DNA from 4 places in the Pseudomonas sp. SG20052 genome. Region 4 is predicted to be linked to each of the others. Evidence: predicted binding sites of a transcription regulator. Region 4 holds the regulator's gene; each other region holds the start of a gene.
The links. The regulator FliA, encoded in region 4, starts transcription of late flagellar genes. The targets are predictions, from matches to a motif close to CTAAAGTTTNNNNNNNNNNNGCCGNTAA.
Positions count from the first base shown of each region.

Region 1: a site for FliA is predicted at 4,089-4,116, ahead of RHP74_RS30345 (methyl-accepting chemotaxis protein). Genes of this name have one in related genera too.
Region 2: a site for FliA is predicted at 5,140-5,167, ahead of motA (flagellar motor stator protein MotA). Genes of this name have one in related genera too.
Region 3: a site for FliA is predicted at 3,020-3,047, ahead of RHP74_RS00745 (methyl-accepting chemotaxis protein). Genes of this name have one in related genera too.

Region 1 covers NZ_CP134498.1:6,590,982-6,598,344, reverse strand. The annotation lists gene RHP74_RS30360 (bifunctional diguanylate cyclase/phosphodiesterase) at 1-1,455, shown strand, start outside; gene RHP74_RS30355 (NorM family multidrug efflux MATE transporter) at 1,564-2,958, opposite strand; gene RHP74_RS30350 (LysR substrate-binding domain-containing protein) at 3,118-4,038, shown strand; gene RHP74_RS30345 (methyl-accepting chemotaxis protein) at 4,223-6,199, shown strand; gene RHP74_RS30340 (VWA domain-containing protein) at 6,339-7,363, opposite strand, start outside.
Region 2 covers NZ_CP134498.1:644,207-651,569, forward strand. The annotation lists gene RHP74_RS02910 (molecular chaperone) at 1-1,136, opposite strand, end outside; gene RHP74_RS02915 (hypothetical protein) at 1,335-1,736, shown strand; gene asd (archaetidylserine decarboxylase) at 1,793-2,653, opposite strand; gene RHP74_RS02925 (rhodanese-like domain-containing protein) at 2,672-3,487, opposite strand; gene RHP74_RS02930 (HDOD domain-containing protein) at 3,531-5,069, opposite strand; gene motA (flagellar motor stator protein MotA) at 5,236-6,087, shown strand; gene motB (flagellar motor protein MotB) at 6,091-7,119, shown strand; gene rsgA (small ribosomal subunit biogenesis GTPase RsgA) at 7,340-7,363, opposite strand, start outside.
Region 3 covers NZ_CP134498.1:147,717-155,079, reverse strand. The annotation lists gene RHP74_RS00755 (non-ribosomal peptide synthetase) at 1-402, shown strand, start outside; gene RHP74_RS00750 (SRPBCC family protein) at 430-897, shown strand; gene RHP74_RS00745 (methyl-accepting chemotaxis protein) at 1,024-2,904, opposite strand; rRNA gene rrf (5S ribosomal RNA) at 3,249-3,364, opposite strand; rRNA gene rrf (5S ribosomal RNA) at 3,472-3,587, opposite strand; rRNA gene RHP74_RS00730 (23S ribosomal RNA) at 3,746-6,637, opposite strand; tRNA gene RHP74_RS00725 (tRNA-Ala) at 6,887-6,962, opposite strand; tRNA gene RHP74_RS00720 (tRNA-Ile) at 6,990-7,066, opposite strand; rRNA gene RHP74_RS00715 (16S ribosomal RNA) at 7,149-7,363, opposite strand, start outside.
Region 4 covers NZ_CP134498.1:4,874,058-4,881,420, forward strand. The annotation lists gene RHP74_RS22400 (chemotaxis protein CheA) at 1-118, opposite strand, end outside; gene RHP74_RS22405 (protein phosphatase CheZ) at 172-960, opposite strand; gene RHP74_RS22410 (chemotaxis response regulator CheY) at 983-1,354, opposite strand; gene fliA (RNA polymerase sigma factor FliA) at 1,522-2,262, opposite strand; gene fleN (flagellar synthesis regulator FleN) at 2,259-3,089, opposite strand; gene flhF (flagellar biosynthesis protein FlhF) at 3,206-4,540, opposite strand; gene flhA (flagellar biosynthesis protein FlhA) at 4,552-6,681, opposite strand; gene RHP74_RS22435 (YncE family protein) at 6,913-7,363, shown strand, end outside.

The DNA.
Region 1 (7,363 bases), 1.7 Mb from region 4:
ACAGTGTTGCTGCTCGAGCACGAGCCCCTGACGTCGCCCGATGGTGTGAGCGACTGGCTGGTGCGCGACCATCTCGATGCCGGCATGCTGCGCCGGTGCCTGCGGCATGTGCGCGAACGTGGCTTGCTGGAAAACACCCTGCAACGCCTGGCCGAGCAAGACCCGCTGACTGGCATCGCCAACCGTCAGGGCTTCCAGACCTTGCTGGCCGCGCGTCTGGCGGAAAACGACGGCCGTGGCCTGGCCCTCGGTCACCTTGATCTCGACAACTTCCGTCACGCCAACGATGCCCTCGGCCACCAGGCCGGCGACCGGTTGATCCTGCAAGTGGTTGCGCGGCTGAAAAGCCAGCTTGAGGCCGGCGATCAACTGGCGCGCCTTGGCAGCGATGAATTCGCCTTGCTGATCGACACCCGCCGCGCGCCTCAGCGCGCCGAATGGATGGCCGAGCGCATCACCGAAGCCCTGGCCGAACCTTACTGGGTCGACGGCGAAAGCCTGTTGATCGGTTCCAGCCTGGGCATCGCCCACGCCCGGGCCCAGGCCGGCGCCGACCCGCTGATGTGGCACGCGCACATCGCCATGCAGCAAGCCAAGAGCACTCAGGGCTGCACCTTTCATATCTTCAACGAACGCATCAACCGCAATGCCCGAAGCATGGCCGACCTCGAAAGCGAGCTGCGTAGGGCGTTGCGCCGTGACGAACTGGAGTTGCATTACCAGCCGCGCCTGAACCTTGAGGACGGCCAGATCGTCGGCCTCGAAGCCCTGGTGCGCTGGCGGCATGCCGAGCGCGGTTTGCTGGCGCCCAGCGAGTTCGTGCCGCTGGCCGAGCAAAGCGGTTTGATCGTACCGCTCGGTTACTGGGTGATTTCCCGGGCCCTGCGGGACATGCAGGCATTGCGCGAGCGTGGTTTGCCGGCGCTGCACATGGCGATCAACCTGTCGTTCCGGCAGTTTCAGGACAGCCAGTTGTTGTCGACCCTGAGCCGGTTGATCGCCGAGCGCGGCGTCGAGGCGCAATGGCTGGAATTCGAACTGACCGAAACTGCGGTCATGCGCCGCAGCGACTTGGTCAAACAGACCATGGACGCCCTCGGGCGCCTGGGCGTGCGCTTCTCACTGGATGATTTCGGCACCGGGTTCTCGTCCTTCGTGCACCTCAACAGCCTGCCGATTGCCTTGCTCAAGGTCGACAAGAGCTTTGTCGGCGGCATGGAAGAGCGGGAAGAGAATCGCAAACTGGTCCACGCGATGATCAACCTGGCGCACAACCTCAACCTTGAAGTGGTGGCCGAAGGCGTGGAGACGGCGGAGCAGCTGGAGTTGTTGCGCGGGTTTGGTTGCGATCAGGTGCAGGGGTATCTGATCAGCAAGCCGCTGCCGTTGGCGGAGTTGGTTGAGTATCTGACGTTTGGCAGCAGCCAGCAGCCTGCCCTCGAAATCGTGAGCTAACCCCGCCCCTGTAGGAGCGAGGCTTGCCCGCGAAGGCGTCGTGTCAGTTAACAAAGATGTCGACTGATGTGACGCCTTCGCGGGCAAGCCTCGCTCCTACAGGGGATCTCAGTCTGTCTGAGGGACTTCGAAACGCTGTACTGACGGCTCGCGCCGAATCATCCCTTTCATCTTCCACTCAAACGCCAGCGTCAGGCTCACCGCCGCGCACGCCAGGCCCAGCGCCAATCCCCACCAGACGCCTGTCGGCCCCCAGTTCAAGTTGAACGCCATCCACCACGCCGCCGGCGCACCGATCAGCCAATAGCAACCCAGTCCGACCAGGAACGTGGTCTTGGCATCCTTGAGCCCGCGGATGCAGCCCATGGCGATGGTTTGGGTGCCGTCGAACAGCTCGAACCATGCCGCCACCGCCAGCAGGCTCACAGCCAGGTTGAAGACGTCTCGAAAGGCCGGGTCGTTGTGGTCCAGGAACAAGCCGATCAACTGATTCGGCAGGAACCAGAAGACCATGGCAAAACCCAGCATCGCCGCCGCGCCGAAGGCAATGCCGACCCGTCCAGCCAACCGTGCATCCAGTAATTGCCCGGCGCCATAGTGCTGACCGATGCGCATGGTGATCGCGTAAGAAAGCCCCGCCGGAATCATGAACGCCACCGAAACAATCTGCAGGGCGATCTGGTGCGCCGCCAGTTGCGTACTGCCCATGGTGCCCATGCACAGCGCAGCGAATGCAAACAACCCGACTTCCACTGCGTAGGTGCCGCCGATGGGCAGGCCGAGACGCCACAGCTCTTTCAGGTACTGGCGGTTAGGCCGCGACAGACCCTGGCGCAGCGGATACGCATCGTAAGCCGGATGCCGACGGATGTGCAGCGCCAGCGCCAAGGCCATCAGGTTGGCGACGATCGCCGTGACCAGCCCGATGCCCACCAGGCCCATTTTCGGCAAGCCGAACATCCCGGTGATCAACGCGTAGTTGAGCAAGAAGTTGGCCACGGTGCCGCCGAGGCTGATGACCATCACCGGGGTCGCCCGGCCGATGGCGCTGGTGAAACCGCGCAGGGCCATGAAGCTCAGGTAGCCGGGCAGGGCGAACGGCAGGATCAGCAGGAACTGCCCGGCAGCCTGGACGTTGGTTTCGGTCTGGCCAAACAGCAGCAGCACCGGTTTCAGATTCCACAGCAGCAGGCCGGCCACCAGCGCCATCAACCACGCCAGCCACAAGCCGGCCTGGGTCAGGCGCGCGGCACCGACGATATCGCCTGCGCCCTGACGGATCGCCACCAGGGTGCCGACCGCTGCGATCACGCCGATGCAGAAGATCGACACGAACGAATACGTTGCCGCGCCCAGGCCGCCACCGGCCAGCGCTTCGGGACTCAGGCGCGCCATCATCAAGGTGTCGGTGAGGACCATCAGCATGTGCGCCAACTGCGAGGCAATCAACGGCCCCGCCAGCCGCAGGATGGCCCGGAGTTCGGTACGTGCTGGATGCTGCATGGTCATCACGCCTCGGTTATCGGAGTAAACAGGAGAGAGCCGATTCTCGGCGCTCTGCGGGGTTTTCACAAAGGGATAAAAAGGATGGGTGGCATGAGTCAGACTCATGCTGGCAAGTTTCTGCTAACGTGGCGGAACAGCGCTATAGGAGCTTTCCCAATGTCCCGTCGTCTTCCTCCCTTGTATGCCCTGCGCGCATTCGAAGCGGCGGCGCGGCATAGCTCGTTTACCCGCGCCGCTGAAGAATTGTCGATCACCCAAAGTGCGGTCAGTCGACACATTCGTACCCTCGAAGATCATTTCGCCTGCCGGCTGTTTCACCGCAGCGGGCGCAACCTGCAACTGACCGAGTCGGCGCGGTTGATCCTGCCTGGCATCCGTGAAGGTTTCACCGCGCTCGAACGCGCCTGCAATACCTTGCGCGCCGAAGACGACATCTTGCGCATGAAAGCCCCGTCGACGTTGACCATGCGTTGGCTGCTGGCGCGCCTGAGTCGCTTCCGGCACCTGCAACCGGGCAACGAAGTGCAATTGACCAGTGCCTGGATGGACATCGACACCGTGGACTTCAACCACGAACCCTTCGACTGCGCCGTCATCCTCAGTAACGGGCGTTTCCCTCCGGACTGGGAGGCGACGTTGCTGTTCCCGGAAGAACTGATCCCGGTCGGCGCGCCGAACCTGCTGAAGGACCAGCCCTGGGACGTCGCACGCCTGGCCAGCGCAGAGCTGCTGCACCCAACGCCAGATCGTCGTGACTGGCGCAGTTGGCTGGAGCGCATGGGGCTGTCGGATCAGGTCTCGCTCAAGGGCGGGCAAGTTTTCGACACGCTGGAGTTGGGCATGATCGCGGCGGCCCGAGGCTATGGCGTGTCCATGGGGGATTTGCTGATGGTGGCGGAAGATGTCGCGCAGGGTCGTCTGAGTTTGCCGTGGCCGACGGCTGTCGCCAGCGGTGAGCATTATTACCTCGTCTGGCCGAAAACCCGCCCGGGAGGTGAACGTTTGCGCCGCCTCAGCGACTTTCTGCAAGGCGAGGTCCGGGCCATGGATTTACCGGATGTCGAGCGCTTGAGCTGAATCGATGAAGCCCCAGCAATAGAGGCCTTGAGCCATATCCTGGCTATTTACTCAAGTATTCAGGTTTGCCGCCGAAAATCTGCAGGTGGGACCTTCGTGCAGGTCCCCTGTAATTCCTCTAATTAGAATTTTGCTGAGTGTGCATCGTGATCAGGATGATCCGGTCACTTGGCCAGGAGCTGTCATGTCTCAACCTCGTGCTCGGATCGCCTCACAGCTTGGTCTTGCGCTTGCCGTGATACTGGCGATCGTCATCACTGGCAGTACCGTGTTCGCCCTGCGTTCGCTGGACTCCGCCAACCTCGCCACCCGCGAAGAGCACCTGGCCAGTGAAGCCCGGTTGCTGGCCGATCAGTTGAGTACCTTTCACGGCACGTTGCGTGAAAGCACTCAGCGTCTGGCCGGTCTGTTCGAGAAGCGCTTCAGCGCCGGCGTGAGCGTGCACCCGGACGAACCGGTGGCCGTGGCGGGTACGCAGACCCCGGGCCTGCACCTGGGCAGCGAAGTGTTGAACAACAACTTCAAGGAAGTCGACGAGTTCAAGCAGATGACCGCGGGCGTTGCGACGGTGTTTGTGCGCAGCGGTGAAGATTTCATCCGCGTCAGCACGTCCTTGACCAAGCAGGACGGCAACCGGGCCATCGGCACCCTGCTGGACCACGCTCACCCGGCCTATGCACGCTTGATGGCGGGGCAGAGTTATGTCGGCCGCGCCTTGCTGTTCGACCGTTCCTACATGACGCAGTACACGCCTGTACGCGACAGCAGCGGTAAGGTGATTGCCGTGCTGTTCGTAGGATTCGATTACACCGACGCGCAGAACGCACAGTTTGAGAACCTCAAACGCTTCCGCATCGGCCAGACCGGCTCGCTGGCGCTGCTCGATGAGCAGAAGAAGTGGTTGGTGCCGATTGCGGGTGTGCAAGCGCTGGATCAAGCAGTCCCGGCCATCGTCGATCTGGCGGAAACCCCGGGCAAGGGTGATTTCTGGAGCGACAAGTCCGAAGACTTCTACAGCGTGGCCGTGCCGTTTGAAGGCGGCCCATGGTCGGTGGTGGCAAGCATGCCGAAAGCCGAAATCAGCGCCGTGACCTGGAGCGTCGGCATTCAACTGGCGATCGGCAGTCTGCTGGCGACGTTGATCGCCGTCGGCTCGGCGGTCTGGCTGCTGCGCAGCAAACTTGCGCCGCTGGGTGATCTGGTGCGTCAGGCAGAAGCCCTGGGCGCCGGTGATTTGAGCGTGCGCCTGAGCGTGTCGAGCAACGACGAAATCGGTCAGCTGGCCCGTGCCTTCAACCAGATGAGCCAGGCCTTGTCGACCATGGTCGAGCACATTCGCAAGGCCTCGGTCGAGGTCAACAGCCGTGCACAGGCGTTGTCCGGTCTGTCCGGCGGTGCCTATGAAGGGATGGAGCAGCAGTCGGGCGAAATCACCAGCATGGCCGGTGCCGTGGAAGAATTCAGCGCAACCTCGCTGAACATTGCCGACAACATGGGCAGCACCCAGCGTCTGGCGCAGGAAAACGCACAGCAAACCCAGATCGGTCGTACCTCGATGGACGAGGCGTCCTCGTCGCTGGAGCAAATCGCTGGCGCGTTGAACAGCACCGCCATCGTGATCAATACCTTGGGGCAGCGCTCCCAGGAAATCGGCGGCATCGTCGGGGTGATTACCTCGATCGCCGATCAAACCAACCTGCTGGCGCTGAACGCGGCCATCGAAGCGGCCCGCGCCGGTGAGCAAGGTCGTGGTTTTGCGGTGGTGGCCGACGAGGTGCGTAACCTGGCTTCGCGTACACGTCAGGCCACTGACGAAATTTCCGGGATGATTCAAAGCATCCAGCAGGAAACCGGCAATGCGATCAGCACCATGGAACAAGGCAATGTGCTGATGCAGGAAGGTTTGTCACGCAACGCCAACGTGGCCTCGGCCCTGGCGCGGATCGATGAGCAAAGCCGCTCGGCGGGCCAGCAATTTGCGGCGATCACCACCGCGACCCAGGAGCAGAGCAGCACCGCGACCTTGCTCAGCAGCAACCTGCAAAGCATTGCGCTGGCAAACAGCGAGCAGCGCGAAGTGGTGTCGAACCTGGCCGTGACCGCCAAAGAGCTGGAGAAGCTGGCGGCGGACTTGCGCCAAGAGGTTGATCGGTTTCGTTGAGGCGTCGCTGAAATAGTCTTCGCGGGCAAGCCGCGCTCCTACAGGGGCATGTGGCGTTCCACTCTTGTGTGAACGGCATATCACCTGTGGGAGCGAGGCTTGCCCGCGAAGGGCTCACCTCAATGTTCAGATCAGACGATCAATCACACTTGGCATTGCTCGACACTTCCTTGCTCGCCAGTTTCAACTGCTTGCCCAGCTCCGCCGCATTGGTGCTGCTGTAAACCCGGCCGCCGGTGTTTTCAGCGATGCAACGTGACGGGCCGCCGGCACCGATTTTCACTACGTTGACCCGCAGCCGCGGTTGATCCCTGGCGATTTGGCGGGACACGGCGCACACGTCTTTCTGGCAACCGTCCTCACCGTCGACGAACATCACGATCACGGCATCGTTATTGCGCCCGTCGACGGTGCTTGCCGCGTGGGCCAGGCTGTCGGCCAGCGGTGTGCCGTCGTTGGGCACCAGGCCTCGAATCCCGTTGATCAGCCGCTGACGGTCGCCGAACTTGAACACGCCCTGGTCCGGCGTTCTTTCGCAGCCGGCGAAGGTGATCAGGCGCGTGTCGATCTTCGGGTCCAGCCCGTTGATCATGCCGGCCAGCGAGTCCTTGGCGACGTCCATGCGGCTCGGTTTGGCGAAGATCTGCGTGGTGCGGTTCACATCCAGGTACTTGTTGAGCTCGTTGCCGAAGAACCAGTCCTCGTCGGCTTTCACAGACTTGATGTTCAAATCCATCGAACCCGAAGTGTCGAGCACCACCACAAATTGCGGGATCTCTGCGTTGGGCGCTTTTTTGCGGCAGGCGAAGTTGTCCAGCGTCGGGGCCGGTGGCGGGGCGGCCACGACCGGTTTTGGTGGCGGGACGGGCTTGGGTTCCGGCACCGGCACCGGCACAGGTTCTGGCACGGGTTCCGGTTCTGGAACCGGCTCGGGTTCCACGACAGGCTCGGGAACAGGCTCAACCGGTTTCTCGACCGGCGTCACCACTGGCGCTACAGGTGGAACCACGACAACGGGTTCACGGTGCAAGAACCACCAAAGCCACAGCGCCAGAAGCAGCAACAGCAGCGCCAGCAAGGCCGCCGCGATCCACCAGCCGCGACGCGACGGCGGCACTACCGGCACCACTGGAACAACCGGCGGCACGATCGGTTTGGGCGGGC
Region 2 (7,363 bases), 2.6 Mb from region 4:
TGCCATTGGTCCTTTCCCTGGTTCGTCGGGGACGCTGCCGAGAACTGCGCGAGTCGAGTGCCGGGGTTTTTCAGAATATCGCTGAACGAACGTTGCCCGCCCAGGTAGAAGTGCAATGCGCTCATGCCCACACACAAGGTCAAGGTGCCTTGGCCAACCGTGCGCTGAAAACTGCGCTCGGCCGCCTGGCCCCAGGCAGCGTGCAGGTGTTGCAGGGTATCCAGGCTGAGCCCGGTCGGTACCGGCAGCGGCGGTGTGCCGTCATTGCCTTGCAGATGCGCTTCGATGGCGGTGACCAGCGGCTGCGGATCAATCCCCAGCAAACCGGCCTGCTGCTCGGCCCTGAATTTCGAACGATAGCGCGGCCCGGTGTCGAGGTCCGGCGCGACGGCAAACAATCCGTCTGCGGGTTGGCCGGGTTGCAACTTTATCCATTGGCTCCAGGGCTCCAAGACCTCGGCGAGCCGGGCGATCTGGTTCTGGCGCAATTGATTGCAGCGGGACGCGCCCAGCAGCAGGGCGGTTACATAAGTCTGTTCGACGCTCAGGGTTTTGGTCTGGCTGGCCAACTCATCGCGCAGGCTCAGGTGCTGGAGTTTGAGTGCGCAGGCGATCCGATACAGCTGATGCAGCTCCAGCCACAGGCCTTCCGGTACCGGGCAATACAGTTGAGTCGAGCGAATCAGCGGCCCGTTCAGGCAATGGATCGCCCGCTGCAACGCTTGGGTCAGCAGCGATGCTCGGTCCTTGCTGAAGCGCGGGGTGATGCGCACGACGATCTGTTTGTAACCAATCGCCAAGTGATTTTGCAGGGCCTGGCAGAGGTTGGCGATCTTGCGCGAACGCTCGTCGAGCACTATCGCCTGGTGCAGGAAATGCCGTTCCAGGTGTTTGCAGACGTAATACACCTCGGGTCGCAACAGTTCGAGCAGTTGCAGGCGATTGTCGCTGGGGGTGAGCAGCTGGTTGAGTTCGCTCAAGCCTTGATAGAGCAGGCGAGCGGTTTCACCGATGTTTGCTTTGGGCAGGTTGGCGATCCAGCGCTTGAGGTCGCGTGGCGTCGGTTCACAGAATGTCAGGCGCAATTGAGCCGGGATCGGGGCGCGTAGCAGCTGGTGAGGGCTGGTTTCATTCATGCCGTAGAAAAACTCCAACCGGGAAATGGGCAGTGAATGATCTGACTGTAGCAGTTACGGATGTCGACCGTTTGTCTGTCAGTCGAGTGCTGCCCGGGCGTACTACTAATCTGACACACGTGCGACTGGATACGCACGGTCGTGCGGCCTGCTGCCTACGCAGGGCAGGTCTCTTGTAACTTCAAGGAGATGAGGTTCATGTCTAGATACGTAGTGGCAAATCAATGGGGCGGTAGTTCGGCACCCTGGCATCCGGGCGGAGACTGGACGTTGGGTGCGAGGGACAACCAGAACGTGGTCGCGATCGAGATCAAATCGGGCGATGGCGGGAAGAGCTTCACCGGCACCATGACTTACGCGGGTGAAGGTCCCATTGGCTTCAAGGCTCAGCGCACGGGCCAGAACCAGTACAACGTGGAAAATCAGTGGGGCGGCAATGACGCTCCATGGCATCCGGGTGGCAAGTGGGTCATCGGCGGCCGTGATAATCAGAACGTTGTGGCGTTGAGCGTCACCTCCAGTGATGGAGGGAAAAACCTCAGTGGCACCAATACCTACGCCAACGAAGGGCCGATCGGCTTTCGTGGGCAGATAGAGTAACGGCGCTACCGAAATGTCCGCCCCTTCGAAGACGTTCGACGGGGCGGATTAGCCAATCAGGCTGCTGGCAGGCCCAGCGCCTGGCCCATTTGTACTGGCGACAGGGCGCCGAGCCCTTCAACCCACTTCACTTGATCCGGCCCGAACAGCACCACAGCGGTCGAACCCAGCTTGAAGCGACCCAGTTCCGCACCTTTTTCCAGATGGATTGGCGCGCGGGCGGCTTCGTCGTAACGGAAGGTTTTCAGCTCGCGTTTCGGCGGCGTCACCAGTCCGGCCCACACGGTTTCAATCGACGCCACGATCATCGCGCCCACCAGCACCACGGCCATCGGCCCGCGCTCGGTGTCGAAAATGCACGCCACACGTTCGTTGCGGGCAAACAGTTCCGGCACGTTTTCGGCGGTGGTCTGGTTGACCGAGAAAATCCGGCCCGGGATGTAGACCATCTCGCGCAGGGTGCCGGCCAGCGGCATGTGCACGCGGTGGTAGTCTTTCGGCGACAGGTAAATCGTCGCAAAGTCGCCGCCCATGAACGGCGCAGCATTGGCGGCATCACCGCCCAGCAATTCCAGCACGCTGAAACTGTGGCCCTTGGCCTGGAACACGCGGCCATGTTCGATCGGGCCGAGTTGGCTGACCGCACCGTCGGCCGGGCTGAGAATGGCGCCCGGGGTTTCATCGAGCGGGCGAGCGCCGTCTTTCAAGGCGCGGGTGAAGAACGCGTTGAAGTGCTCGTAAGCCGTCAGGTCTTCGACCAGCGCCTGGGACATGTCCACCTGATAGCGCTTGGCGAACCAGGCGGTAAAGGCATTCTTGAACCAACGCACGCGGCATTCGGCAATGCAGCCGGCCAGTCGCGAGAGCAAGTGGTGAGGCAGCAGGTATTGGCTGAGGATAAACAAACGCTTATTCATGGACTGTCCTTAAAAACCTTAAATCTCTACGGGCGTATCGGGGTGGTTGCCCCATTCGCCCCAGGAGCCGGCGTAGCCTTTGACCCGCGGATAACCGAGGGATTTGGCCACCAGATAAGTGAAGCCAGAGCGATGGTGAGTCTGGCAGTGGGTAATGACTTCTTTGTCTTTGGTGATACCGAGTTGTTCCAGGATCTGCGGCATGTCCGTGCGGATGCGCAGGTTGCGCGCTTGATCCATGCCGGCCGTCCATTCGAAATTCACCGCGCCGGGAATGTGCCCGGCCTTGGCTGCCAGGACTTTCTCGCCGGAGTATTCCAGTGGGCCACGCGCGTCCCAGATCGCCAGGTCGGCGGCACCGAGACGGCTTTGCAGGTATTCGCGGGTGGCGGTCGGCTCGTCGTGCAGGGTCAACGCAATCGGGCCGCCAGCGGGGGCCGGGATCTGGATCGACATGGGCATGCCTTCTGCCAGCCAGGCTGTCAGGCCGCCGTCGAGATAGTGGTAGTTGCGATGGCCGATGACATCGAGCAGCCAGATAAAGCGCCCGGCCCAGCCGCCGCCTTCGTCGTCATAGACCACGTAGGTGGCATTGGCGTTATGTCCCAACTCACCGAACAACGTTTCGAGTGCCGCTTGCGGCGGCATCAGCCCAGGCGCAGGCGCCTGGCCGAGTTGTGTGCGTTTGGGATCGACAAAGCGTGCACCGGGAATATGCCCTTCGGTGTAGCGGGCACTGCTGGTCAGGTCCACCAGAATCAGTTCGCGGGACTCGAGGCGAGGGAGCAAGTCGCTCGGCTCGATGACCAGCGCCAAGCCAGAGAAGTCAGACATGTGAGGTCTCCAGAGCACAAAAGGGAGGATTGTAGCGCAGCATTCATTGACCGCGCTGGCTAAAGCTATGGAGTGCCTTTTCAATGCACTGCGCGGTTTTGCCGAAGGCTTGCACGGTGATTTCCGAGAACGGCCCGCCGCCCTGATCCGCCACAACGACCATGATCACCCGACCATTGTTGACCAGCGAGCGCAGCAGCAGGTGTTCGCCGCGAAACTGCGCACGCAGGCTGGCGGGTAGCAGCGCCGAGAACTGGGCGTTGTTGGCCGGGGTCAATCGCACCTGGGCCTGTTGCGAGAGCAACCGTTGCAGCACAGTGCTCTGACTCACGACCAGGTTTAGCCCCGCCGCTTCCTTCGCCAGCCCGGCCGTTTGATGCGCACGCAAATTGGCGTGGGTGCGGTCAGCCATCAATATCATCACTCGACGCATACCGCATGCGACCAGTGCGTCCCGGGCCGACGTGGTCAAGTGCATCGCATTGGTGAAGCGGCTCGGCTCAACCAGCAGTTCAGCACATTGTTTACGCCATGCCGTCAGGTTTTCGGTGGTCGGCGCTGGTGCCGGCAGCAACCCGGCGTGAATGCGGTTCACGCCCGAGGGCCAGATCAACGCTACTGCGGGGTGCCAGATGTCCGGCATGGCATGCTGGTGCGCGCTGTTCACGGCTTGTTGATGCAGTTGCTGCTGCACGTCGCTCATCGGCATTTGCAGGTAAAGGCTGGTCAGGTATTGCCAGCGCTCGCTGTGCGGGCTGTCCCAGGCCTGTTGCGCCGACAGTGCCAGCCCATTGGCCAGCAACACGGTATTGGCCGGTTGGTTGAGCCAGCGACGCAAGGTCGGATCGTCATCGAGGCGGTTTTGCTGGCGCAAGGGATGCTCGCTGTCCCGGGCAATGCGCAGGACTTTGACCAGTTCGCGCTGCTCGTTGAGCAGCAGGCGATAACCTTGCTGCACCCAGATCGGCAGGCGCCAGATGTCCACCAGCGCCTGGCAGATGTCCAGCAGGCGAACGCCGAACAGGTCCTTTTCGACTTTGCGCGCTGACTCGCCTTTATGAATGACCCGCAGTTCCCATTCTTCGAGCAACTGCGGATGAGTCAACGCCATCGGCCAGAGCGGCGAGAGAAACAGCAGGCTGCCCCAGTGGATGTCCTGCCAGAGCCGCGCCAGGCGAGCGGCAAAAAAACCGTTGGCCTGTTGGGTCGCGTGCTGGCTGATCATCTGTATCTGACGCAACGCCACCGGGATCTGTGATTGCGGTTCGGCAGGCAACCGGGCGAGCAATTCCTCGGTGCGTTTCAACCCGAGACGATTGATCGCCACCTCAAGGTTTTCTGCCGGGTCGGTCATGCTGCCGTGGGTATGACGATTGGCTTCACGAATCACGCTCAAGGCCAGGGCCGGGCTGTCCTGCAACAATTCGGCGATGTCGCGAATCGAGCTGCGGTTGTCGGCGAGGGCCTTGCAGACACGGTCGTGACTGTCTTGCGGAACCGGCAGACGCACGCCATCGAGAAGCTTGACCCAGCCTTCAAGAGTGGTTGGTTTTGGGATAGGGGTGTTCGTTTCGTTAGCCATGGTTGGACGTGATCATCGTCTGCATTACCTATGCCCAGAGAGGGCTAAATTAGCTTTTCGCTTGAACTGGCTATAGTCTGGCGCAGTTTTGCCGATAAGTAGAAGAAGAGATTTTTTAACTTCCGAATATGACCTTGAACCCGACTCAGTAAGTGCTCTCCTACCTATGGCTAAAATAATCGGCATCATCGTCGTATTCGCGAGCGTGCTCGGCGGATACGTGCTTTCCCACGGCAAGATTGCCGCCCTGATTCAACCTTTCGAGGTGTTGATTATCGGTGGTGCGGCCCTCGGTGCATTCCTGCAGGCCAACCCAGGTCACATGTTCAAACTCGTTCTCAAGAAAGCGCTGGGAATGTTCAGTTCGCGCTTCAACCACACGTTCTATCTGGAAGTGCTGGGCCTGATCTACGAGATCCTCAACAAGAGCCGCCGCGAAGGCATGATGGCGATCGAAGGCGACATCGAAGACGCCGCCGCGAGCCCGATCTTCGCCAAGTACCCTGCGGTTCTGAAAGATGACCGCATGACCGCCTACATCTGCGATTACCTGCGCATCATGTCCTCCGGCAACATGGCGCCCCATGAGCTCGAAGGTCTGTTCGACATGGAACTGACCAGCCTCAAGGAAGACCTCGATCACCCGTCCCACGCCGTGAACGGCATCGCCGACGCCATGCCTGGCTTCGGTATTGTCGCGGCCGTATTGGGTATCGTGGTGACCATGGCCTCCCTGGGTGAAAGCGATCAGAAAATGATCGGCTTACACGTGGGTGCGGCACTGGTAGGTACTTTCTTCGGTATTCTCGCCGCCTACGGCTTCTTCGGCCCGCTGGCCCATGCCCTGGCCCACGAAGCCAAGGAAGAGCTGAACGTCTACGAAGCCATCAAGGCTTCGCTGGTTGCTTCGGCTTCCGGCATGCCGCCATCGCTGGCAGTGGAATTCGGCCGCAAGGTTCTGTACCCGGCGCACCGTCCTAGCTTCGCTGAGCTGGAACAAGCGGTTCGCGGTCGCTAAGTCATGGAAAACAACCAGCCGATAATCATCAAACGCGTAAAAAAATACGCGGCCGGACATCACGGGGGCTCCTGGAAAATCGCCTTCGCTGACTTCGCGACGGCGATGATGGCGTTCTTCCTGGTGCTGTGGTTGTTGTCCACCGCCACGCCGGAACAGAAGATTGCCATCGCCGGTTACTTCAAGGACCCGGTCGGTTTTTCTGAAAGCGGCACGCCATACATCATCGATCTGGGCGGCTCCCCGACCCTGGCGCCGGAGAACACCCTCAACCCTGAGGTGAAGTCTCAGCCGCAGCCTGACCGAGTCACCGTCGACACCGACCAGGTCGAAGGCATGGCCGAACAGGTGGAGAAGGAACGCCTGGAACTGTTGCTGCAAGAATTGCAGAACAAGGTCGATGAGAACCCGCAGCTGCAAAAATTCAAGGACCAGATCCTGTTCGAAATCACACAGGACGGCTTGCGCATCCAGATCATGGACGCGGAAAACCGGCCTATGTTCGACTCAGGCTCAGCGCGTCTGAAACCGTATTTCGAAGACATCCTGCTGGCCATGGCCGACACCATCAAAGCGGTGCCGAACAAGATCAGCATCAGCGGCCACACCGATGCCAAGCCGTACTCGGGCACCGGTGATTTTGGTAACTGGGAACTCTCGGCCAACCGTGCCAACGCCGCCCGCCGTGCCCTGGTCGCCGGCAGCTATCCGGATCAGCAAGTGGCGCGGGTGGTCGGTTATGCCTCGTCGGCGCTGTTCGATCGCGAGAACCCGTTCAACCCGGTCAATCGCCGGATCGACATCGTGGTGCTGACCAAAAAGGCCCAACGCGCCATCGAAGGTTCGCAAGGCGTTGAACCGGCACCTGCGCCAACGCAAGGGCAGGGCGGTCCGGGCGAAGTGCCGGCCACGCCGATCGATCCGAACGCATTGCCGGCGGATAAACAACCGCTGCCGGCCCATGAGCTTCGTGAGCGATTGAATATCTTCGAAGACCCGGCACCGAACCCGGCGGAACCGCCGAAGCAGTGACCCATAACAATCAAGCCGACAGAGATGTCGGCTTTTTTGTGCGTCTTTCACGGGTTTGGACGTCACTGCATTTTTAGCGTGGACATGGCCCTGTGGGAGCGAGCCTGCTCGCGAAGGCTTTGTGTCAGGCGACGGGGGGAGGGCGGTGTACATATCCATTTCTGCGGTAACGGCCGCCCATGGATCATGTTCGTGGCATCACGAACATGATCACGGCTACTTAATAACTGGTTTCCGGCAAACT
Region 3 (7,363 bases), 2.1 Mb from region 4:
TCGCTGAATTTCGACCTGATGCCGGTGGACTTTCTCGCTCGCTTCATTGGCTTCCATGCCAGCCGTTATTCGTCTGAAAAAGCGGTGTTCAACCTGCACAACCCCGAGCCCCTGAGTTGGGACGATTACGTCGCGTCATTCCGTGAGGCGGGCCGGGAGTTCTCCATGGTCAGCGTCGCCGACTGGCAACAGCAACTGGGTCGGGTCGACAGCGACAACGCGCTGTTCGGCGTACTCGGTTTCTACCTCAACGGCTTCGAGGAAGACATCGGCGACATCTCGATGATCGGCCACGACAACGCCCAGGCCGGCGTTCGGCAGATGGGCGCGCACTACCCGGAAAAATCACCCGCACTGCTGCGTCGCGGTTGCGACTACCTCAAAGAAATCAATTTCATCTGATTCATTCAAACCCAATGGAGCAAGACCATGAACAATCTGCAACCCGATACCCTGATCAAAAACCCGCAAGGCTGCCATGTCGTGTCCTCGGTGGAGGTGCCGGCGGATGCCGCGCAGGTCTGGGCGGTGGTCGGCAACTTTGCCGGCTTCGATCAGTTCATTCCGGCGCTGTCGCACATCGAGATGACGGGCGAAGGCGTGTCGTCGCTGCGCAAGAAATTTTTCAAGGACGGCAACCTGGTGGTCGAGCAACTCAACTCCCGGGATGACCAGGCGTTGAACATCACGTGGACGACCATTTACAACACACTGGGCGTGGCCAATTTGTGGGCGGCAATGAGTGTTGAACCGCTGGGTGCGAACACGTCACGGGCGACCTGGACCATCATTGCCGAACCGGCGCAGGGAGGTGCCGAGGCGTTGCCGGGGTTCAAGGATTTCGTGCAGGGCTTTGCGGATGACGCGATGAATAATGTGTTGAAGCTGTTTGTGTAGAGCTTTGGTTCAGCGGTGACTTTTCTACCGCTATCGCGGGCAAGCCTCGCTTCTACAGGGTTTTCCATGCCCTGTAGGAGCGAGGCTTGTCCGCGAAGAACGATAACGCAGTAGAACTGACCCGAATCAGATCTTGAAGCTATCGACCAATTGCTTCAACCGGTTCGCCTGCAACGACAACGCATCACAATCCTTCAACGTTTCATTGAGGTTCGCCACGCTCTGCTGGTTCAACAAGTTGATCTGGTTGACGTCGACATTGAGGGTTTCCACTACCGCCGTCTGCTCTTCGGTCGCCGCGGCCACCGACTGGTTCATGCCGTCGATTTCGCCGATGCGCTGCGTCACGCTGACCAATCGCAGGCCCGCCTGATTCGCCACTTCGACACTCTCTTCACTGGAGACCTGACTGGCATTCATGGTCGTCACTGCTTCGCGAGAACCGATCTGCAGCGAGGTGATCATCTTGTGGATCTCTTCCGCCGACTCCTGTGTGCGATGCGCCAGGTTGCGCACTTCGTCCGCCACGACCGCAAAACCACGACCGGCTTCACCGGCACGCGCCGCTTCGATGGCGGCGTTGAGCGCCAGCAAGTTGGTCTGCTGGGAGATGCCTTTGATCACATCCAGAATGTGCCCGATGTTGTCAGTGCTGGCGTTCAGGGTTTCGATCTGGGTGCAGGACAGGCTGATTTTCTGCGACAACTCAGTCATGGCCAGGATGGTTTTCTCTACTACCTGACGACCATCATCCGCCTGCTCGCTTGCACCGCTTGCATGCTGCGAAGCATCGGCAGCATTGCGGGCGATTTCCTGGGTGGCGGCACCCAATTGGTTGATGGCGGCAGCCACGCTGTTGGTGCGCGCGCTTTGCTCATCGGAGCCGACGATCGAAGCGTTGGACGATGCCATTACGCGCTGCGACAAATCGTGGACCTGGCGGGTCGCCGAGGACACTTCGGAAATCGATGCGTGAATCCGCTCCACGAACTGGTTGAACGAACCACCCAACTCGCCGAACTCATCTTTGCTTTCCACGGCCAGACGACGGGTCAGGTCGCCCTCGCCCTGGGCGATGTCCTGCATCGCGCGGCCCATGGTGGTCAGCGGACGCATCAGCACGTTGATCAGCAGGCTCAACAGCACGGCAATCACACTGACGGCGATGAACATTGCAATCAACGCCGAAGTGCGGAATTGACTCAGTGGTGCGTAGGCCTTGTCCTTGTCGATCGACAGACCGATGTACCACTCGGCATTCGGCAAACCGCTCACCGGGGTGAACGAGAGGATGCGGTCCTGCTTGTTCAGGGTGACGTCCTGATTGCCCTTGTCGATGCGCACGCCAGAGTTTGGATAAATGTCCTTCAGGTTTTTCATCACCTGGTCTTTGTCTGGGCTGACGATCACCTGACCGTCGGCACTGACCAGGAACGCGTGGCCGATGCCACCGAAGTCCACCGAGTTGATGATCTTTACCAGGGTCTCCAGGCTCAGATCACCGCCGACCACGCCGAGCAATTCACCGTTCTTTTTCACCGGCATGGCGATGGTCACCACCAACCCACCGACGGCGGCCATGTACGGCGGCGTCAGCATGGTCTTGTCGGCAGCCACGGCTTGTTTGTACCAGGGACGCTGACGCGGATCGTAACCGTCCGGCATCTTCGCGTCAGGGCGTTGGGTGAACACGCCGTTGGCCTGGCCGACGTAAGTGAACTGGAAGTTCGAGGTGAAGGCCGGTTGATCAACCAGTCCGGGAAGGTCCGCATTGGCGCCTTGATGAGCGACGTTCTGGGCGAGGTTTTCCAGCACCAGCACACGGCCGCTCATCCAGTTCTGCACGCTGCTGGCGGTCAGATCACCAGCTTGCTGGACGGAGGACTCGAGGTTTTGCCGGATGGTGTTTCGCTGCAGATAGTCGTTGTACAAAGTGAACAACGCAAAAGCCAGCACCACGACGCCAGAGGCGGCCAGAAGGATTTTATGGCTGAACTTGAGATTCATTTCATGGGACTTCTTATGCAAAAAGTGGGGATGCGTTCCAGGTGCAACATTCCATGTAACAGCGCAGGCGGAATTCTTCGGTCGCGCTACTTTGGTGCACGCATGTCTCACTAGTCTTTCGGCACTAGTCGGAGAAATCTTAGGGGTTTGTATGAAATGACCGACATTCCCGCCGAACGGCGCTCTAGAGCCGTTGGAGCTCGATGCGCTTATTGGACATCAACACTGGGCAAGGGTGTGGCGCAGAAGTGGCATGACTCGCAGGGGATGATGACCTGACGTTTTTAGGAGCCAAAACGACAGAACCCCTGTCTGCGTTAGCAGACAGGGGTTTCGGAATTCAATCTTGACGATGACCTACTCTCACATGGGGAAACCCCACACTACCATCGGCGATGCATCGTTTCACTGCTGAGTTCGGGATGGGATCAGGTGGTTCCAATGCTCTATGGTCGTCAAGAAATTCTGTGACCAGCCCGTTACAGTCGTAACGTGCCAGCAAAATTGGTGACTTCTACTAAAACAAAACCCCTACCTGCATACGCAGATAGGGGTTTCGGAATTTAATCTTGACGATGACCTACTCTCACATGGGGAAACCCCACACTACCATCGGCGATGCATCGTTTCACTGCTGAGTTCGGGATGGGATCAGGTGGTTCCAATGCTCTATGGTCGTCAAGAAATTCGGTAGCCAGGTCGCTTGCCTTACGGCGCACGCTCCAGCGAATGGGTATGTGATAGATCTCGGTGTTTGTGAACAATCGAACTTTCGGTTCATTTCGTCTTCACACACCGCAATCTGGTGCCCTTTCAGGTCAGCAAATTGCTTGGGTGTTATATGGTCAAGCCTCACGGGCAATTAGTATTGGTTAGCTCAACGCCTCACAGCGCTTACACACCCAACCTATCAACGTCGTAGTCTTCGACGGCCCTTCAGGGGACTCAAGGTCCCAGTGAGATCTCATCTTGAGGCTAGTTTCCCGCTTAGATGCTTTCAGCGGTTATCTATTCCGAACATAGCTACCCGGCAATGCCACTGGCGTGACAACCGGAACACCAGAGGTTCGTCCACTCCGGTCCTCTCGTACTAGGAGCAGCCCCTCTCAAATCTCAAACGTCCACGGCAGATAGGGACCGAACTGTCTCACGACGTTCTAAACCCAGCTCGCGTACCACTTTAAATGGCGAACAGCCATACCCTTGGGACCGGCTTCAGCCCCAGGATGTGATGAGCCGACATCGAGGTGCCAAACACCGCCGTCGATATGAACTCTTGGGCGGTATCAGCCTGTTATCCCCGGAGTACCTTTTATCCGTTGAGCGATGGCCCTTCCATACAGAACCACCGGATCACTAAGACCTACTTTCGTACCTGCTCGACGTGTCTGTCTCGCAGTCAAGCGCGCTTTTGCCTTTATACTCTACGACCGATTTCCGACCGGTCTGAGCGCACCTTCGTACTCCTCCGTTACTCTTTAGGAGGAGACCGCCCCAGTCAAACTACCCACCATACACTGTCCTCGATCCGGATAACGGACCTGAGTTAGAACCTCAAAGTTGCCAGGGTGGTATTTCAAGGTTGGCTCCACGCGAACTGGCGTCCACGCTTCAAAGCCTCCCACCTATCCTACACAAGCAAATTCAAAGTCCAGTGCAAAGCTATAGTAAAGGTTCACGGGGTCTTTCCGTCTAGCCGCGGATACACTGCATCTTCACAGCGATTTCAATTTCACTGAGTCTCGGGTGGAGACAGCGCCGCCATCGTTACGCCATTCGTGCAGGTCGGAACTTACCCGACAAGGAATTTCGCTACCTTAGGACCGTTATAGTTACGGCCGCCGTTTACCGGGGCTTCGATCAAGAGCTTCGCGTTAGCTAACCCCATCAATTAACCTTCCGGCACCGGGCAGGCGTCACACCCTATACGTCCACTTTCGTGTTTGCAGAGTGCTGTGTTTTTAATAAACAGTCGCAGCGGCCTGGTATCTTCGACCGGCATGGGCTTACGCAGTAAATGCTTCACCCTCACCGGCGCACCTTCTCCCGAAGTTACGGTGCCATTTTGCCTAGTTCCTTCACCCGAGTTCTCTCAAGCGCCTTGGTATTCTCTACCCAACCACCTGTGTCGGTTTGGGGTACGGTTCCTGGTTACCTGAAGCTTAGAAGCTTTTCTTGGAAGCATGGCATCAACCACTTCGTGTTCTAAAAGAACACTCGTCATCAGCTCTCGGCCTTAGAATCCCGGATTTACCTAAGATTCCAGCCTACCACCTTAAACTTGGACAACCAACGCCAAGCTGGCCTAGCCTTCTCCGTCCCTCCATCGCAATAACCAGAAGTACAGGAATATTAACCTGTTTTCCATCGACTACGCTTTTCAGCCTCGCCTTAGGGACCGACTAACCCTGCGTCGATTAACGTTGCGCAGGAAACCTTGGTCTTTCGGCGTGGGTGTTTTTCACACCCATTGTCGTTACTCATGTCAGCATTCGCACTTCTGATACCTCCAGCAAGCTTCTCAACTCACCTTCACAGGCTTACAGAACGCTCCTCTACCGCATCACCTAAGTGATACCCGTAGCTTCGGTGTATGGTTTGAGCCCCGTTACATCTTCCGCGCAGGCCGACTCGACTAGTGAGCTATTACGCTTTCTTTAAAGGGTGGCTGCTTCTAAGCCAACCTCCTAGCTGTCTAAGCCTTCCCACATCGTTTCCCACTTAACCATAACTTTGGGACCTTAGCTGACGGTCTGGGTTGTTTCCCTTTTCACGACGGACGTTAGCACCCGCCGTGTGTCTCCCATGCTCGGCACTTGTAGGTATTCGGAGTTTGCATCGGTTTGGTAAGTCGGGATGACCCCCTAGCCGAAACAGTGCTCTACCCCCTACAGTGATACATGAGGCGCTACCTAAATAGCTTTCGAGGAGAACCAGCTATCTCCGAGCTTGATTAGCCTTTCACTCCGATCCACAGGTCATCCGCTAACTTTTCAACGGTAGTCGGTTCGGTCCTCCAGTTAGTGTTACCCAACCTTCAACCTGCCCATGGATAGATCGCCCGGTTTCGGGTCTATTCCCAGCGACTAGACGCCCTATTAAGACTCGCTTTCGCTACGCCTCCCCTATTCGGTTAAGCTCGCCACTGAAAATAAGTCGCTGACCCATTATACAAAAGGTACGCAGTCACCCAACAAAGTGGGCTCCCACTGCTTGTACGCATACGGTTTCAGGATCTATTTCACTCCCCTCTCCGGGGTTCTTTTCGCCTTTCCCTCACGGTACTAGTTCACTATCGGTCAGTCAGTAGTATTTAGCCTTGGAGGATGGTCCCCCCATATTCAGACAAAGTTTCTCGTGCTCCGTCCTACTCGATTTCATGACTAAGAGATTTTCGCGTACAGGGCTATCACCCACTATGGCCGCACTTTCCAGAGCGTTCCGCTAATCTCAAAGCCACTTAAGGGCTAGTCCCCGTTCGCTCGCCACTACTAAGGGAATCTCGGTTGATTTCTTTTCCTCAGGGTACTTAGATGTTTCAGTTCCCCTGGTTCGCCTCTTAAGCCTATGTATTCAGCTTAAGATAACCATCTTATGATGGCTGGGTTCCCCCATTCAGACATCTCCGGATCAAAGTCTGTTTGCCGACTCCCCGAAGCTTTTCGCAGGCTACCACGTCTTTCATCGCCTCTGACTGCCAAGGCATCCACCGTATGCGCTTCTTCACTTGACCATATAACCCCAAGCAATCTGGTTATACTGTGAAGACGACATTCGCCGAAAATTCGATAATACTCAATTAAGAGCAACTCACAAATTTTACCTTAGCCTGATCCGTTACCAGTGAAAGTAACGTCCAGTCTATCTTTCTATCACATACCCAAATTTTTAAAGAACGATCTAGCCAAAGACTAGAAATCAACATTCACCATCATCACGATGGAATGCTCATTTCTAAGCTTTCAACAAACAGAAGCAGTAGTGGTGGAGCCAAACGGGATCGAACCGTTGACCTCCTGCGTGCAAGGCAGGCGCTCTCCCAGCTGAGCTATGGCCCCGTATTTCTACAGGTTCCCACACAAAATTGGTGGGTCTGGGCAGATTCGAACTGCCGACCTCACCCTTATCAGGGGTGCGCTCTAACCAACTGAGCTACAGACCCAATTTCGGGCTGCTTCTTATCGTCTTCTTCAATGAATCAAGCAATTCGTGTGGGAACTTATGGAGCAGCTGATGTCGTCGATTAAGGAGGTGATCCAGCCGCAGGTTCCCCTACGGCTACCTTGTTACGACTTCACCCCAGTCATGAATCACACCGTGGTAACCGTCCCCCCGAAGGTTAGACTAGCTACTTCTGGTGCAACCCACTCCCATGGTGTGACGGGCGGTGTGTACAAGGCCCGGGAACGTATTCACCGCGACATTCTGATTCGCGATTACTAGCGATTCCGACTTCACG
Region 4 (7,363 bases):
AGTCCGCATCATCCGGTCGGCTTTCAAGCTCGACCAGCTGTTCGGACAGTTGCTCTAGAATCTCGCCGGCCTCAACCAGGAAATCCTGAAGGATCTCTTCATCGGCGCCGAAGCTCATTAAGGGGGTGCTCCTGAGGTCTAAAAACCTAAAAAACCTAAAATGCTAAAACTCTAAAATCCTAGGCTGGATAACAAATCGTCCACATCGTCCTGACCGGACACAACGTCTTCTCTTTTATCGGCATGAATCTGCGGACCTTCACCCTGAGAGAGATGTTTTTGCGGATCTTTTTCAGCGAGCATCGCTTCACGGTCATGTTCGATACCCGCAAAGCGGTCTACCTGACTGGCCATGAGCACAAGCTTGAGCAGGTTGCTTTCAACTTCGGTGACCAATTGGGTCACGCGTTTGATCACCTGACCGGTGAGGTCCTGGTAATCCTGGGCCAGCAATATGTCGTTGAGGTTGCTCGACACCGTGCGATTGTCTTCGCTGCTGCGTGTCAGGAAACCGTCGACTCGCCGGGCCAGTTCGCGAAACTCTTCAGCCCCGACTTCGCGACGCATGAAGCGCCCCCAGTCGGCGCTCAATGCCTGAGCTTCATTGCTCAGGCCATTGACCAGCGGCGTGGCGTTTTCCACCAGGTCCATGGTGCGGTTGGCCGCAGCCTCGGTCAGCTTGACCACATACCCCAGGCGCTCGGTGGCGTCCGTGATCTGCGACACTTCCTCGGCTTGCGGCATGTTCGGGTCAATCTGGAAATTGACGATCGCGCTATGCAGCTCGCGAGTGAGCTTGCCCACTTCCTGGTACAGGCCGCGGTCACGGGTCTGATTGAGCTCATGGATCAGTTGCACAGCGTCGCCGAACCTGCCCTTTTCAAGGCTTTCGACCAGTTCGACCGCGTGTTTTTTCAGGGTCGATTCAAAATCGCCCTGTGAAGATTCTTTGTGGTCCATAGCTCCCCCGTGGCGCAGTTTCTCAACCGATGCGTTCGAAAATCTTCTCGATTTTGTCTTTCAACGCCTGGGCCGTGAAGGGTTTCACCACATAGCCGTTTACACCGGCCTGGGCTGCTTCAATGATCTGCTCGCGCTTGGCTTCAGCGGTCACCATCAGCACTGGCAGGTGCTTGAGTTTTTCATCGGCGCGCACGTGACGCAGCAGGTCGATACCGGTCATGCCCGGCATGTTCCAGTCCGTTACCAGAAAGTCGATGCTGCCGCTGTTGAGAACCGGAATGGCGGTAATTCCATCGTCAGCCTCGACGGTGTTGGTGAACCCCAGATCGCGCAGCAGGTTCTTGATGATCCGCCGCATCGTTGAGAAGTCATCAACGATGAGGATTTTCATGTTCTTGTCCAATTCGACCTCCAAGCAGTCTTAAACGCGCCCAGCACCTGGACGCGCCATTTCAATCAATCCGGCAATGCACTCGATGACTGTCTGGAGCACAACAGATCGCGACCGGTGCAGTTCAACACCCCACCGGCCTCGTTCGCAGTGTCCCCACACTGCCTTCAGCGCGCTCGCCACTCCCCCAAACGCCCCCGCAAACGGGCCGCGCACTGGCTATGTAACTGGCTGACCCGCGATTCGCTGACCCCCAGGACCTCACCGATTTCCTTGAGGTTCAGCTCTTCGTCGTAGTACAGCGCCAACACCAGTCGCTCACGCTCCGGCAAATTGGCAATCGCGTCCGCCAGCGCGGCCTGGAAGCGTTCATCTTCCAGATCGCGTGACGGCTCCAGATGTGCACTCGCGCCATCCTCGTGCAGCCCTTCGTGTTCGCCGTCCTGCAACAGATCGTCGAAACTGAATAACCGGCTGCCCAGGGTGTCGTTCAAAATCCCGTAATAATCGTCGAGACTCAATTGGAGTTCGGCCGCAACTTCATGATCTTTAGCGTCACGACCTGTTTTAGCTTCAATCGAGCGAATTGCGTCACTGACCATGCGGGTATTGCGGTGAACCGAGCGTGGCGCCCAGTCACCCTTGCGCACTTCATCGAGCATCGCGCCGCGGATTCGAATGCCCGCGTACGTCTCGAAACTCGCGCCTTTGCTGGCGTCATATTTGGTCGATACTTCCAGCAGGCCGATCATCCCGGCCTGGATCAGGTCTTCAACCTGAACACTGGCCGGCAGACGGGCCAGCAAGTGGTAAGCAATGCGTTTGACCAGTGGCGCGTAACGCTCGATCAGCTCGTACTGCGCGTCACGTGCCGACTTCTTGTAGAGGTTGTAGCCACTGGCTGTCATAGGACGGGTCCTGCGGTCTGTTGCACGAGGCGCTCAACGAAAAACTCCAGGTGCCCACGCGGGTTGGCAGGCAGCGGCCAGGTGTCGACCTTCTGCGCGATGGCCTTGAACGCCAGGGCGCACTTGGAACGCGGGAAGGCTTCGTAGACGGCACGCTGTTTCTGCACGGCCTTGCGCACGCTTTCGTCGTAAGGCACCGCGCCGACGTATTGTAAGGCGACGTCAAGGAAGCGGTCCGTGACCTTGGTCAACTTGGCGAACAGGTTGCGACCTTCCTGCGGGCTCTGGGCCATGTTGGCCAGGACGCGGAAGCGGTTCATGCCGTAATCGCGGTTCAGCAGCTTGATCAGCGCGTAGGCGTCGGTGATCGAGGTCGGCTCGTCGCACACCACCAGCAAGACCTCTTGCGCTGCGCGGACGAAACTGACTACCGAGTCACCAATACCTGCAGCGGTGTCGATCACCAAGACATCGAGGTTGTCGCCGATATCGCTGAAGGCCTGGATCAGGCCGGCGTGTTGAGCCGGGCTCAGATGAACCATGCTCTGTGTGCCGGACGCGGCCGGGACAATGCGAATACCGCCGGGGCCCTGCAACAGAACGTCGCGCAGCTCACAGCGGCCTTCGATCACGTCGGCCAGGGTACGTTTGGGTGTCAGCCCCAAGAGGACGTCGACGTTCGCCAGCCCCAGATCGGCGTCCAGCAGCATGACGCGCCGGCCGAGCTCAGCTAGAGCCAGGGACAAGTTCACTGACACGTTAGTCTTCCCGACGCCACCTTTGCCGCCGGTCACCGCGATCACCTGTACGGGATGCATGCTGCCCATGTTATTTCTTTACCTTGTCTTGCATAGACGGAGGCCACATTACTGGCTGCGCGCTCAATAACTGAACAATGCATGGCAGACCATCGATGTAGGTACAAAAACGGTTCATTAGCACCTCAGCCAACCTGCTTGGTCGGGCTGTGGTAAATATCAGCGAACATGTCAGCCATGGCTTCTTCGCTGGGTTCTTCTTGCATTTGCACGCTGACGGCACGACTGACCAACTGATGACGACGCGGCAGATGCAAATCATCCGGAATACGCGGGCCATCGGTCAGGTAAGCCACCGGCAATTCATGACTGATCGCCAGGCTCAACACCTCGCCCAGACTTGCCGTTTCATCCAGTTTAGTCAGGATGCAGCCAGCGAGCCCGCAGCGCTTGTAACTATGATAAGCGGCCGTTAGAACCTGTTTCTGGCTGGTGGTTGCCAGAACCAGATAATTTTTTGACTTGATGCCCCGTCCGGCCAGGCTTTCGAGCTGCATGCGCAGGGCTGGATCGCTGGCCTGGAGGCCGGCGGTATCGATCAACACCACGCGCTTGCGCAGCAAGGGGTCCAGCGCCTGCACCAGAGATTGGCCCGGATCGACGTGGGTTACCGACACGTTGAGAATCCGGCCCAGGGTCTTCAATTGTTCCTGAGCACCGATACGGTAGCTGTCCATGCTCACCAGCGCGATGTTTTGCGCGCCGTATTTGAGCACGTAGCGGGCCGCGAGCTTGGCCAGGGTGGTGGTCTTGCCCATGCCGGCTGGGCCGACCATGGCAATCACGCCGCCCTCTTCCAGTGGTTCGACTTCCGGTGTGGCAATCATCCGTGCCAGGTGCGCCAGTAACATGCGCCAGGCCTGACGGGGTTCGTCAATGTCGGTAATCATCGCCAGCAAGTCGCGGGACAACGGGCCGGACAGGCCGATGCGTTGCAGGCGACGCCAAAGATTGGCCTGGGCTGGACGGCTGCCTTGCAGCTGATTCCAGGCCAGGGAGCCGAGTTGTACTTCCATCAATTCGCGCAGGCTGTTGAGTTCGAAACGCATCGAATCGAACGCCCGCGGATCGACGCCGCCAGCGGCAGGTGCCGGGGCTGGTGCCGAGCGACGAGGTTCGGCATACGTCGGCTCGATCAGCGGCTCGGCGGCGGTCAACGGCAGGCCGGCGAACAATTGGCGATTGGTGGTCTTGTCGCCTTCGGTTTCGCCTTCGCCACGCAGGCTCAATTCGGCCTGGGCGGTGACGATCCGCGACTGGGTCTTGCGCAGCTCATCCTCGAGTTCCATGTTCGGAACACGCGGGGCCAGCGCCGACAATTTGTAATCCAGGGCAGCCGTCAGCTCGACACCACCGGCGATCCGGCGATTGCCAATAATGGCGGCATCAGCGCCCAGCTCATCACGAACCAGTTTCATGGCCTGACGCATATCGGCGGCGAAAAAACGCTTAACTTGCATAAACCACTACCTCAGCCGTTGGGCCCTACTGTCGCAACGATGGTCACTTGCTTGTTGTCAGGAATTTCCTGGTAAGCCAACACATGCAAACCCGGCACTGCCAGTCGGCCGAATCGCGACAGCATCGCGCGAACCGGACCGGCTACCAGCAGAATCACCGGCTGACCTTGCATTTCCTGACGCTGCGCCGCATCGATCAACGAACGTTGCAGTTTCTCAGCCATGCTTGGCTCCAGCAGAACACCCTCTTCCGAGCCTTGTCCTGCCTTCTGAAGACTATTGAGCAATATCTGTTCCAACCTTGGCTCCAGCGTGATAACTGGTAGCTCGGAGTCAGTCCCTACAATGCTTTGGACGATTGCGCGGGATACGCCGACGCGCACCGCGGCCACCAAAGCGGCAGTATCTTGACTCTTGGCAGCATTGTTGGCGATGGCCTCGGCGATGCTGCGAATGTCCCGCACCGGCACCTGTTCGGCCAACAACGCTTGAAGCACCTTGAGCAACTGCGACAGCGAGACCACACCCGGCACCAGCTCTTCGGCCAGCTTCGGCGAGCTTTTGGCCAGCAATTGCATGAGTTGCTGGACTTCTTCGTGACCGATCAGTTCGCTGGAGTGTTTGTACAGAATCTGGTTCAAGTGCGTCGCCACGACCGTACTGGCGTCCACCACGGTGTAACCCAGCGATTGCGCCTGGGCACGCTGGCTGATTTCGATCCAGACCGCTTCCAGGCCAAAAGCCGGATCTTTGGCGGTTATGCCGTTGAGCGTGCCGTAGACCTGCCCCGGGTTGATCGCCAGTTCGCGATCCGGGTAAATCTCGGCTTCTGCCAGGATCACGCCCATCAGGGTCAGGCGGTAAGCACTCGGGGCCAGGTCGAGGTTGTCACGAATGTGCACAGTCGGCATCAGGAAGCCCAGGTCCTGGGACAGCTTCTTGCGCACGCCCTTGATCCGCGCCAACAACTGACCACCCTGATTGCGATCCACCAGCGGAATCAGGCGATAGCCGACTTCCAGCCCGATCATGTCGATCGGCGTCACGTCGTCCCAACCCAGCTCCTTGGTTTCCATCGCGCGAGCCGGCGATGGCAGCAGCTCCTGTTGACGCTTGACCTCTTGCAGGGCCTGAACCTTGACCACGTTCTGCTTCTTCCAGAACAGGTACGCGCCGCCAGCAGCCAAGGCCGCCATGCTGAGAAAGGAGAAGTGCGGCATGCCGGGCACCAGGCCCATCACTGCCATCAAACCCGCCGCCACGGCCAACGCTTTCGGCGAGGCGAACATCTGGCGATTGATCTGTTTGCCCATGTCTTCCGAACCGGAAGCACGGGTCACCATGATTGCCGCCGCTGTCGACAACAGCAGTGATGGCAATTGCGCCACCAAACCGTCACCGATGGTCAACAAGGCGTAAACCCGGCCGGCATCACCAAAGGTCATGCCGTGCTGGAAGATACCGACCGCCACGCCGCCGATCAGGTTGATGAACAGAATCAGCAGGCCGGCGATGGCGTCACCGCGCACGAATTTGCTGGCACCGTCCATCGAACCGTAGAACTCGGCTTCCTGGGCGACTTCCATCCGGCGCAGTTTGGCCTGGTTCTGGTCGATCAGGCCGGCGTTCAAGTCGGCGTCGATTGCCATTTGTTTGCCGGGCATCGCATCGAGGGTGAAACGTGCGCTCACCTCGGAAATCCGCCCGGCGCCCTTGGTCACCACGACGAAGTTGATGATCATCAAGATCGCGAAAACTACGATACCGACCACGTAGTTACCGCCGATCACCACCTCGCCGAAGGCCTGGATCACCTTACCGGCGGAAGCGTGACCGTCCTGTCCGTGGAGCATCACCACTCGGGTGGAGGCCACGTTCAGCGCCAGTCGCAACAACGTTGCCACAAGCAGAATGGTTGGGAACACCGCGAAATCCAGCGGCCGCAAGGCGTAGACGCAAACCAGCAAGACGACAATCGACAACGCGATGTTGAACGTGAAAAACACGTCCAGCAGGAACGGCGGGATCGGCAACATCATCATTGCCAACATGACCAGCAGCAACAACGGCACACCCAGGTTGCCCCGACTTAAGTCGGCAACGTTTGTGCGTGCAGTGTTGAGTAACTGAGAGCGATCCACCGGTTTTCCCCGTTCCTTTAAAGCAAACTTTTGACGCCTGAAGCAGGCGCAGAGCGGCTACTGCAAGAAGCCTTCCAACTTTTGCCGGAGCGGGGAATACGTAGTGGATTGCAGGCGCATCCTTTGTGACCACTGATCCAAAAAGCATTCGTACCTGTTAGTTCTGACAGTAGCCGTGTGCCGCGCATTGACCTTCAATGAAAGCCCCATCGCAGCGACAGGAATTGCCCCATGAACAGCACACGCACGCCGCTGACTGCGCCGTCGGTGAAAGTTAATCTCGACACTCTCGACTGGAAAGCCACCGGAATCAGGCTTGCCTCCCGCGAAGACTACTTTCCCTACAATGGGGTGAACGTAACCATTGCCGACCCGTGCTTAGCGCCAGACAACGAACTGGAGCTACTGCTCGACGACAAAGTCATTGCTCGACACATCATCACAACAGCGGATGCCGGATCGCCTTTGACGATCCATGTGAAGCCCGAGGACCTCACCGATGGCCGACATGAACTGAGCTATCGAGTAAAAATCAACAACCAACCATTTCAAACATGCGAGCAACGCGCAGAGATTCACGTTGCACTCAGGTCTCTGACAGACCTGCGCCTGGAAAAGGCGCCCTCCCGTCACCACGGCCCATTTGCGCAGATCCAGATAAGCTACCCGCACGCTGCCCCCC